Regions from separate parts of the Arthrobacter sp. MOO21 genome, predicted to be linked through region 3. Evidence: predicted binding sites of a transcription regulator. Region 3 holds the regulator's gene; each other region holds the start of a gene.

Evidence for each region. Region 3 encodes LexA, which represses DNA repair genes until DNA is damaged. Its sites were predicted from a motif close to TCGAACANNTGTTCGA; they were not measured.
Region 1: the regulator LexA is predicted to act here: its motif matches at 1,146-1,161, upstream of AC2JAJ_RS17280 (DUF6504 family protein).
Region 2: the regulator LexA is predicted to act here: its motif matches at 1,185-1,200, upstream of AC2JAJ_RS06795 (LexA family protein).
Region 4: the regulator LexA is predicted to act here: its motif matches at 1,102-1,117, upstream of AC2JAJ_RS08385 (shikimate dehydrogenase).

What each region holds. Positions count from the first base shown of each region.
Region 1 is NZ_CM170671.2:3,701,690-3,703,884, forward strand. It holds gene AC2JAJ_RS17265 (VOC family protein) at 1-333, opposite strand, end outside; gene AC2JAJ_RS17270 (chorismate mutase) at 350-673, shown strand; gene AC2JAJ_RS17275 (hypothetical protein) at 676-1,065, opposite strand; gene AC2JAJ_RS17280 (DUF6504 family protein) at 1,200-1,523, shown strand; partial or broken gene AC2JAJ_RS17285 (DNA polymerase III subunit alpha) at 1,534-2,195, shown strand, end outside.
Region 2 is NZ_CM170671.2:1,465,555-1,467,749, reverse strand. It holds gene AC2JAJ_RS06800 (Y-family DNA polymerase) at 1-730, opposite strand, end outside; gene AC2JAJ_RS06795 (LexA family protein) at 740-1,171, opposite strand; gene AC2JAJ_RS06790 (hypothetical protein) at 1,331-2,182, shown strand.
Region 3 is NZ_CM170671.2:43,377-45,571, reverse strand. It holds partial or broken gene AC2JAJ_RS00215 (ATP-dependent DNA helicase) at 1-962, shown strand, start outside; gene lexA (transcriptional repressor LexA) at 995-1,729, opposite strand; gene AC2JAJ_RS00205 (LysM peptidoglycan-binding domain-containing protein) at 2,120-2,195, shown strand, end outside.
Region 4 is NZ_CM170671.2:1,814,409-1,816,603, forward strand. It holds gene AC2JAJ_RS08380 (IclR family transcriptional regulator) at 198-1,067, shown strand; gene AC2JAJ_RS08385 (shikimate dehydrogenase) at 1,208-2,089, shown strand; gene AC2JAJ_RS08390 (bifunctional sugar phosphate isomerase/epimerase/4-hydroxyphenylpyruvate dioxygenase family protein) at 2,089-2,195, shown strand, end outside.

The DNA.
Region 1 (2,195 bases), 770 kb from region 3:
CGTATAGCCTCCCCACGGCTGGGTGACCGGCTCCGCGATGATGGCGGCGCCGGCTTCGGCGGCCTCTTCCATCACACGGTCCACGTCTGCGGCGCTGGAGAGATTGTGGCTGAGGGTGATGGGGGGAATCCCGTCCGGCGGGCTGACCCCGGCCTCGGCCCGCATCTGGCGCACGTCCCACAGCGACAGCACCAGGCCATGGTTCACCTGGATGAACAGGACTTCATCGGCTACTTCGCGGTGCACCGGCCAGCCAAGGCCGTCAACATAGAAGGCCCGCGAGCGGGAAACGCTGCGGACGCCGAGGGAGATAAAGTCGACTCTGGGCTCCATGCTTCGATAGTGTCAGATGATGGCGACAATTCAAGGAAACGATAGGGATGCCCGGGCCGACAGGGAACAGCTCGCTGCCGTTCGGATCGCCGTGGACGAGGTGGACGAGCAGATTGTCACCCTCATCGCACGCCGCGAACGGCTGATCCGGATTGCCGGGACGCTCAAGGGCGACGACGCCGAAGTGCGGGCGCCCGGACGCGTGGAGCGGATCATCGAGAATGTCCGGTCAGCTGCGGAGAAAAAGGACATCGACCCGGACATCGTTGAATCGACCTACCGGGCCATGATCTCCGCTTTCATCGAACTTGAAATGCGGATCCACAAGGAAAGCAGCTGAGGCTACAGCGCTTCCTCCACCGGGACTCCGTGCTGGAACTCCCGGCCGTCGGCCTCGCTGAAGGCAGACAGAACATGTCCCTTGCCGAGTCCGTTCAGGGCTGACCGGGGAAAGCTGCCCGTGATGGTGGAACCGGAATGGGTCACGCCTGAAAGATCGTAGTCTTCCTCGATTCCCTGGTCCCGGTTGAACGAGTAGCAGGCGATCGCCTTCCCGTTCATGAACTCGATGCATAGTCGCCGTTGCGACGAATAGTCCGGTGCAGCCCCCATCAACCCCACCACGTAGGCGCCGGAGCCGGGAATTGTCCCGTCGATGTCAAACGTGGCCACAAGGGTGGAGTCCTGGGTTTTGATGCTTGCCTGCTTCAGGAGTGCTTCATCGGTATCCATGCCATCATCCTGCTCCCTGGCGGACGGTCCGTCCACCCCTGCCTAGGTTTAACCTCCAGCCCGGCGTAGACTGATTCAATTCGAACACATCTTCGAATAGAAGGTTCGGCAAGAGTACGTCCGGGGAGGTGCACATGGGCATGTTCAGCGAGTCCGTTGATGTGGTGTGTTCTGCCGCCGGGCAGCCGGAATCCCTTACCTGGGCAGGGGTGGACTATACGGTCTGCGCCGAACCCCTGCGCTGGTATGAACGGCGCCAATGGTGGGTGGAAGACACCCGGGCGCCCCTGGGTGGCGGTCCGGGAGTGGTGGACCACGAAATCTGGCGGGTCCAGGTGCTGCCGGCTTCCGCCGCTACAGCTGATGAACCCCTCACCCTTGACCTCACGCGCCATATCCGCAGTGGCCGCTGGCGGCTGCTGCGGATCCATGACGGCCTGCGCCCCAGAACTGCCTGACCAGAACAGCATGAGCTTCACCCATCTTCACGTTTCCACTGCCTTCAGCGCCCACTATGGGGTCTCCTGGCCGGAGGAGCTGGCAGCAGCAGCGGCCGCTGACGGTGCCACGGCGCTAGCCTGCACCGACCGCGACGGACTCTACGGCACCATCAAGCACCTCAAGGCATGCATGGCCGCGGGCATCGACCCCATTGTGGGGGTGGACCTTGCGGTCTTTGACGACGACGGCGACCACCGCACCCAAGTGGCAGGCCGGGTGGTGGTGCTGGCCCGCGGGCACAACAACGGCGCGGGGTACCGGGCCCTCTGCAGGCTGGTGTCCGATGCCCATGCCAGGACCTCTGGAAAAGCCGGGGGAGCGGTGCCGGCAGCAGTCACCCGCGCCGAACTGGCATCCCGCACCCTTGACCCCCACACCCTCAAGCCGGTGCTGGCTGTCCTGCTGGGACCTGATTCCGACGTCGGCCGTGCCATGGGAGGCCGGAGGTACCTGCGGCCCAGGACCCTGTTCAAGCAATGGCTGGACGCCATGCCACGCGGGACCATAGTGGCCGAAATCGTCTCGCAGCTCAGCGCACCGGGATCACCCTTCAGCACTTCCCATGCAGTCCGCATGCTGAGGCTCGCCGAGGAACACCATGTGCCGGCGATCCTCACCAACGCCGTGAG
Region 2 (2,195 bases), 1.4 Mb from region 3:
AGGCAGTGCCGCGCAGTTCCAGGACCGTGCGCATCAGCACCACGGAGAACTTGTCCCTGATCGCTACCGGGTCGGCGCGGACAAGGTCCAGCACGGTGAAGATGCCTATGCCGTTCAGGCGTTTGGAGAGCCGGCCGGCGATGCCCCAGATCTCGGCCACGGGCAGCCGGGCCATCAGCCCGTCCCGCGCCTCAGGCGGGACGCAGTCCCAGAGGCAGACGCCGCCGAACGCGGCATTGTTCTTGGCCCATTTGTTGCAGAGCTTGGCGAGGGTCTTGGTGGGGGCGATTCCCACGCAGACCGGCACCCCCACGCTGCGCCGGACGGCATCCTTCATCCTGCGCCCCAGGGCCAGCAGCTGGTCCGGTTCACCTTTGACGCCCAGGAACGCCTCATCGATGCTGTAAACCTCCAGCCACGCCGAGTACCTGCCCAGCAGTTCCATTACCCGGGCACTGATGTCGCCGTACAGCTCGTAGTTGCTGGACCTGGCCACCAGCCCCCACTCCTTGGCCCGGGGCGCGAGCTTGAACCAGGGCTCGCCCGTGGCAATGCCAAGCGCTTTGGCCTCCGGGGACCGGGTCACGGCGCAGCCATCGTTGTTGGACAGCACCACCAGTGGCCGGCCCTCCAGGGACGGATCGAACGCACGCTCCGCGGAGGCGTAGAAGCAGTTGACGTCCACATGGGCGATCTGCGGCATCTGCCGCATGATGGCAGGCCTGGCCATTAGCGGCACTCACACATGGTGCAGGCACCTGGTGGCGACGCCCCAGATGGTCAGCTCGGACAGTGCGGCGACCCGGATGTCCGGATACTTCGGGTTCTCCGCCTGCAGGATGACGCCGGTGGGCGTGATCCGCAGGCGTTTGACCGTCAGCTCGCCGTCGAGGACCGCAACCACCACCGAACCGTCCTTGGGTTCCAGTGCCCGGTTCACGATCAGCTCATCACCGTCGCTGATTCCGGCGCCTTCCATGGAACTTCCGGTCACCCTCACCACGTAGGTGCTGGTGATGTCCTTGATGAGGTGCGCGTTCAGGTCGATCCGGCCGTCGAAGTAGTCCTGTGCGGGGGAGGGAAACCCTGCCGCGACAGCCACCGGGGAGATCAGCACCGAGAACAACGAGGCGCCCGCATCTATCACGCGGGGACCGATAATAACGCCCACAACACACCTTTATTCGAAAATATGTTCGATAAGTTCAGTGTAGCTCCGTGCGCTGACAACGGGGACCCCGGGCCAGCCACGAAATGGATACAGGCACGCCGAGGCGGACGGGGCATCCAAGGGCTAGGCTGGGACCACTTCAGCTTTGGGGGAAAGCGGATGCGGTTCGTTAAGTCCTGGTTGGTTCCGGCAGTGCTGCTCAGTGCCTTGACCGGGTGCGGGTACAGCGGCCCGCCTGAGGGCGTGGGCACGCCCCGGACGGAGGGCGGCACGGCCCCGCCGCCCGTCACGGGAAACTCCAAGGCGCCCGGCGCGGATCCGCGGGAATTGGAGTTGGAAGAGATGCGGAACTGGTCCGCACAACAGCTACAACCCGCCGTGCCCGGCCAGTTCGCCGGTTCCACCAGCTCCAACACCACCGTCAGCTTCGGTTTTGCCGCACAGCCGGGCAGCTATGACGTGCACTTCACCTGCGACGGGCCCGCGGACACCCAACTGTCGCTCGCCAGCGACGCCGGGGCCGAGGTCCTCGCCCCGGTGCAGGTTCCCTGCGATGGGCACGTCTTCAAGACCCAGGTGGCGCTCGCCGCCCAGGGGGTGGAGTTCATCATGAGCCCCGGCGAGGGCGCGGAGGGCAGGTACGCGTTCAGGCTGGTTCCGGAACGGCAGGAGGTACCCGCCACGCTGCTCCAAAGCGGCGGCCAGAAGGCCATCGTCCATTCGGGACAGTGGTCAGCCCCGCGTGTGCCGGCCCGGCTCAGTGGAACCTTGGGCAACGACGGCGCCGGCTGCGTTGTCCTTCAGGCGGAGGGCGGTGACGACTACACGCTGATCTTCCCCGAAGGAACCCGGTTCGACGGCGAAACACTGGTCATGCCCGCCGGCCCGCCGCTGCCCGCGGGAAGCCGCATATCGGTCGGGGGCACCCGCGTGGCCGCGAACGAGAGCCTGAGCATGTGCCTGAACTACAGCCGGCTCCTCTCCGTGGAAACAGCCACCGTCCTTCCCTGACCCCGGACCGCCC
Region 3 (2,195 bases):
TCACGGCTCATGCTCATCCTGGAACTCTGCGAGCGGCTGATCGCCGCCCGGGAGAACCGCGAGGTGGTCTGGTTCTCCCGCGCCAGCACATTCGATCCGGGCCAGGCGTATTCCCAGCCGGACGAGAGCGCGCCGGTACTGATCAACATCGCCCCGCTCTCCGTCGCCGGAAGGCTGCGCGAAGGGCTCTTCGCCGGGCACACGGTCGTGCTGACGTCCGCTACGTTGGCCATCGGTTCCGCGTTTGAACCGGCCGCGGGCGGCCTGGGCCTGATTGGCGAGGGCGCACCCAGCTGGACCGGGGTGGATGTTGGCTCGCCCTTCGACTACCCGCGGCAGGGGATCCTCTATGTGGCCGGGCACCTGCCCAAACCCGGGCGCGGTGTTTCGCCCGAAGCGCTGGCCGAACTGGAAGCACTCATCAAGGCCTCCGGCGGGGGAGCGCTGTGCCTGTTTTCGTCCCGCCGCGCGGCGGAGGAGGCCGCGGATGCCCTCCGCGCCAAGGTCGGCGTGAAGATCCTCTGCCAGGGTGAGTCCACCATGACCGCGCTGGTCAAGCAGTTCGCGGACGAACCTGACACCTGCCTGTTCGGAACCATGTCGCTGTGGCAGGGGGTGGATGTTCCCGGCGGGTCGTGCCGGCTGGTGGTGATCGACCGGATTCCGTTCCCGCGCCCGGATGACCCCCTGATGACGGCACGTTCACGGGCCGTGGCACAGGCCGGGGGCAACGGTTTCATGTCCGTCTCAGCAACCCATGCAGCGATCCGCCTCGCGCAGGGGCCGGCCGGCTCATCAGGTCAACGGGGGACAAAGGCGTGGTGGCTGTCCTGGATTCCCGCCTGGCCACCGAACGCTATGCCGGATTCCTGCGGGCTGCCCTGCCGCCGTTCTGGTCCACCACGGACCGCAGCAAGGCTTTGGCGGCCCTCAGCCGGCTGGGGGCCGAAGCCTCCGCCTAGGACGGGTACAGCGGATCAGCGGGTACGGCGGATCACAGTGAGCGCAGGACGGAGACCACTTTGCCCATGATGGTGGCGTGGTCGCCCAGGATGGGCTCGTACTGCGTGTTCTGCGGGAGCAGCCAGGTGTGGCCATCGCGCTGCCGGAACGTCTTGACCGTGGCCTCGTCATCCAGCAGCGCAGCGACGATGTCACCGTTGGCGGCGTCAGCCTGGCGCCGGACCACCACCCAGTCGCCGTCGCAAATGGCCGCATCCACCATCGAATCACCGGCCACCTTGAGCATGAAGAGCTCACCCTGGCCGACGAGCTGGCGGGGGAGCGGCATGACATCTTCAATCACCTGGTCCGCCAGGATGGGACCGCCGGCCGCAATGCGGCCCACCAGCGGAACCATGGCGGTATCCAGCGCTGTGGGCAGCTCCGTTACGGTGGCTCCTGCACCGGGTGCGTGCAGCGACGGCGTACCCTCGGCCTTGGCTGCGCCACGGTCCAGGGTGAGGGGCATCAGCACTTCCATGGCGCGGGGCCGTTTCGGGTCCCTGCGGAGGTAGCCGAGCTTTTCCAGCTGTGAAAGCTGGTGGGTCACACTCGAAAGGCTTGCGAGGCCCACCGTATCCCCGATCTCGCGCATTGAGGGCGGATATCCGTTCTCATTGACTGAGCGCTGGATCGTTTCGAGGATCTTCTTCTGCCGTGGTGTCAGGCCCTTGGCGCTCCTCTTGTGCTGCGGGGCCGTCCTGCCTCCGGCGGCTGCTGCTGCCATAAACGCCAATGCCTTTCGGTTGCCACCGGACCTCCCGCACCGTGCTGTCCAACAGCGCTGCCGGAAGGATCCCCACCGTCATTGTCAGACCCTGCTGGTCAACTTTCCTGGTGGTTGTTCTTTGTTCTCAAAGCTAGGCCAGCCACATCGCTTTTTCAAACATTTGTTCTAGCGAGTCTCGACATTGTTCGTTGATAAGTGCTAAAACTGAACCAGCAAAGTTCGAACATGTGTTCTAGTCCGCGTCTACCCGTTCGAAGATGGCACCGGAAAACCAGATCCGGGGTGATCTTCAGAAGGGATGGCCGCGGCGGGTGCGGAAGGCGGTACCTCCGCCGGTGCCCGGCCGGTTTGGTTGCAGCACAGTATTGGTCCAGGAGGGCTAAGTTCATGTCAGCTTTATCTCTTCCCCAGGTTTCCCGTCCGCGGCAGTTCCCGGTGCAGCAACTGCTGTCCCGCCGCGAAC
Region 4 (2,195 bases), 1.8 Mb from region 3:
GGATCTGGGGTCGCAGCCGCCGCTGCCTTGGTGCGGGCGGGGCGCGGTGCGGCTGGAGTCCGGAAGAGACCCGGCGTCAGTAGCCACATGGTGGGAGCTACTTGCGCGATAAAGAAACTATGACTGTGAGGGCAGTCACCTGTCAAGAAAATAATCACGATCTAGAAATAGCTCTCACATTGTGGCAATATCGAACCATGAGTGTGAACCAAACCACAGCGGCCAATGAAGAATCCGCTGTTGCTGCCCCCGCCGCCGCAGAGCCCGTGAACGCCATGCCCCCGGAAGCCAAGGTGGGCGCACGTCCCGCCGAGCGTACGGACATGGTGGGCAAGGCCCTGGGCCTGCTGGTCCTCCTGGGCGACGAGCCGCGCGGCGCCAGTGCCGCGGAGATCTCCCGCCGGGCGGAACTGCCGTTCAGCACCACGTACCGGTTGCTCGGGTCGCTGACCCGCGACGGCTTCGTCGACTACGAGCCCGACGGCCGCCGGTACCACCTGGGCCTGCGGGTCTTCCAGCTGGGCCAGCGGGTGTCCAACCATCATGGTTTCGCCGGAACCGCCATGCCCATCCTGCGCAGGGTCACCGAGCAGACCGGCGAGGCCACCATCCTCAGTGTCCGCGACGGTCTGCACCACCTGACCGTCAGTAAGGTGGATGGCCCCCAGACCTTCCGAGTGACCAGCGACCCCGGCCACCTGGGCTCCCTGTCCACCACCGCCGTCGGCAAAGCCCTGGTGGCGTTCGCCGAGGATGAGGAACGGGAGCGCCTGCTGAATGAGCTTCCACTGGAACGCCTGGCCGAGAAGTCGATCACGGACCGCGGCGCCTTCCGGGCGGAGATCGAGGAAGTGCGCCGACGCGGGTACGCCGTCATGGACGAGGAGAACGAGGCGGGCATGCGTGCGGTGGCGGTGCCCGTGCTCAACAGCCAGGGCCATGCCTTTGCGTCGCTTGCGACTGCCGTCCCCGTCTTCCGCATGGGCCTGGAGGAGCTCGAGGCCCACGTCCCGGTCCTCCAGGAGGCCGCCGCCGAACTGGCCGCCCGCCTGCCGCAGCGCGGCTAGCAACAGATGCCGCGCAAAATATTATGTTCGCATCTAGAACACTAGTGCGAGAAGTGAACATTTGCTGTACTGTAATCCCTATCACCGGCACGCCTTCCGCAATTCGGGCTCCCGGTGCCGTTACCAAAGGAGCTGCACGGATGAGTATTCGAACTGAGTCCTACCTCGTGGGACTGGTTGGAGACGGCGTCACGCCGTCGCTCACGCCGCCCATGCACGAACGGGAAGGTGACGTGCAGGGCCTGCGCTACCTTTACCGCCCCATCGACCTGCTGGAACTGGGACTAGGGGGCGACGCCGTGGGCAGCATCCTGCAGAGCGCACGCACCCTGGGCTTCAACGGGCTCAACATCACCCACCCCTGCAAGCAGCTGGTCCTGGAGCACCTGGACGAAATCTCCGCCGACGCCCGCCGCCTGGGTGCCGTCAACACGGTGGTCATCCGGGAGGGCCGCTTCATCGGCCACAACACCGACTTCTCCGGCTTCGCCGCCGCCCTGGCATCCGGCCTGCCCGGGGCGGACCTGGGCCGCGTGGTGCAGCTCGGCGCCGGCGGCGCGGGGTCCGCCGTCGCCTACGCCCTGCTCACCGCCGGCGTCCGCCGCCTGGACCTGGTCGACATGGACCCCGCACGGGCGGCGGCGCGGGCCGCCGAACTGGCCGGCTTGTTCCCGGACCGCACCGTAACAGCGGGCACGACGGCGGAGCTGCCGCAGCTGATGCCCCTCGCCGACGGTCTGGTGCACTGCACCCCGGTGGGCATGGCTGCCCACCCGGGCGTTCCGCTGGACCTGGACTTGCTCGAGTCCCGGCACTGGGTGGCCGACATCGTCTACCGCCCCATCGAGACCGAGCTGGTCCGCGGCGCCCGCGCCAAGGGCTGCGACGTCCTGGACGGCGGCCGGATGGCTGTGGGCCAGGCCGCCGACGCCTTCCGCATTTTCACCGGCCTGGACGCCGACCCGGACCGCATGCGCAGCCACTTCCTGGAGCTCGTCGCCGCCGAGGAGGTGGCCGCCTGATGCGCACCGGAATCGCCACCGTCTGCCTGTCCGGCACCCTGAAGGAAAAGATGCAGGCCTGCGCCATCGCGGGCTTCGACGGCATCGAGATCTTTGAACAGGACCT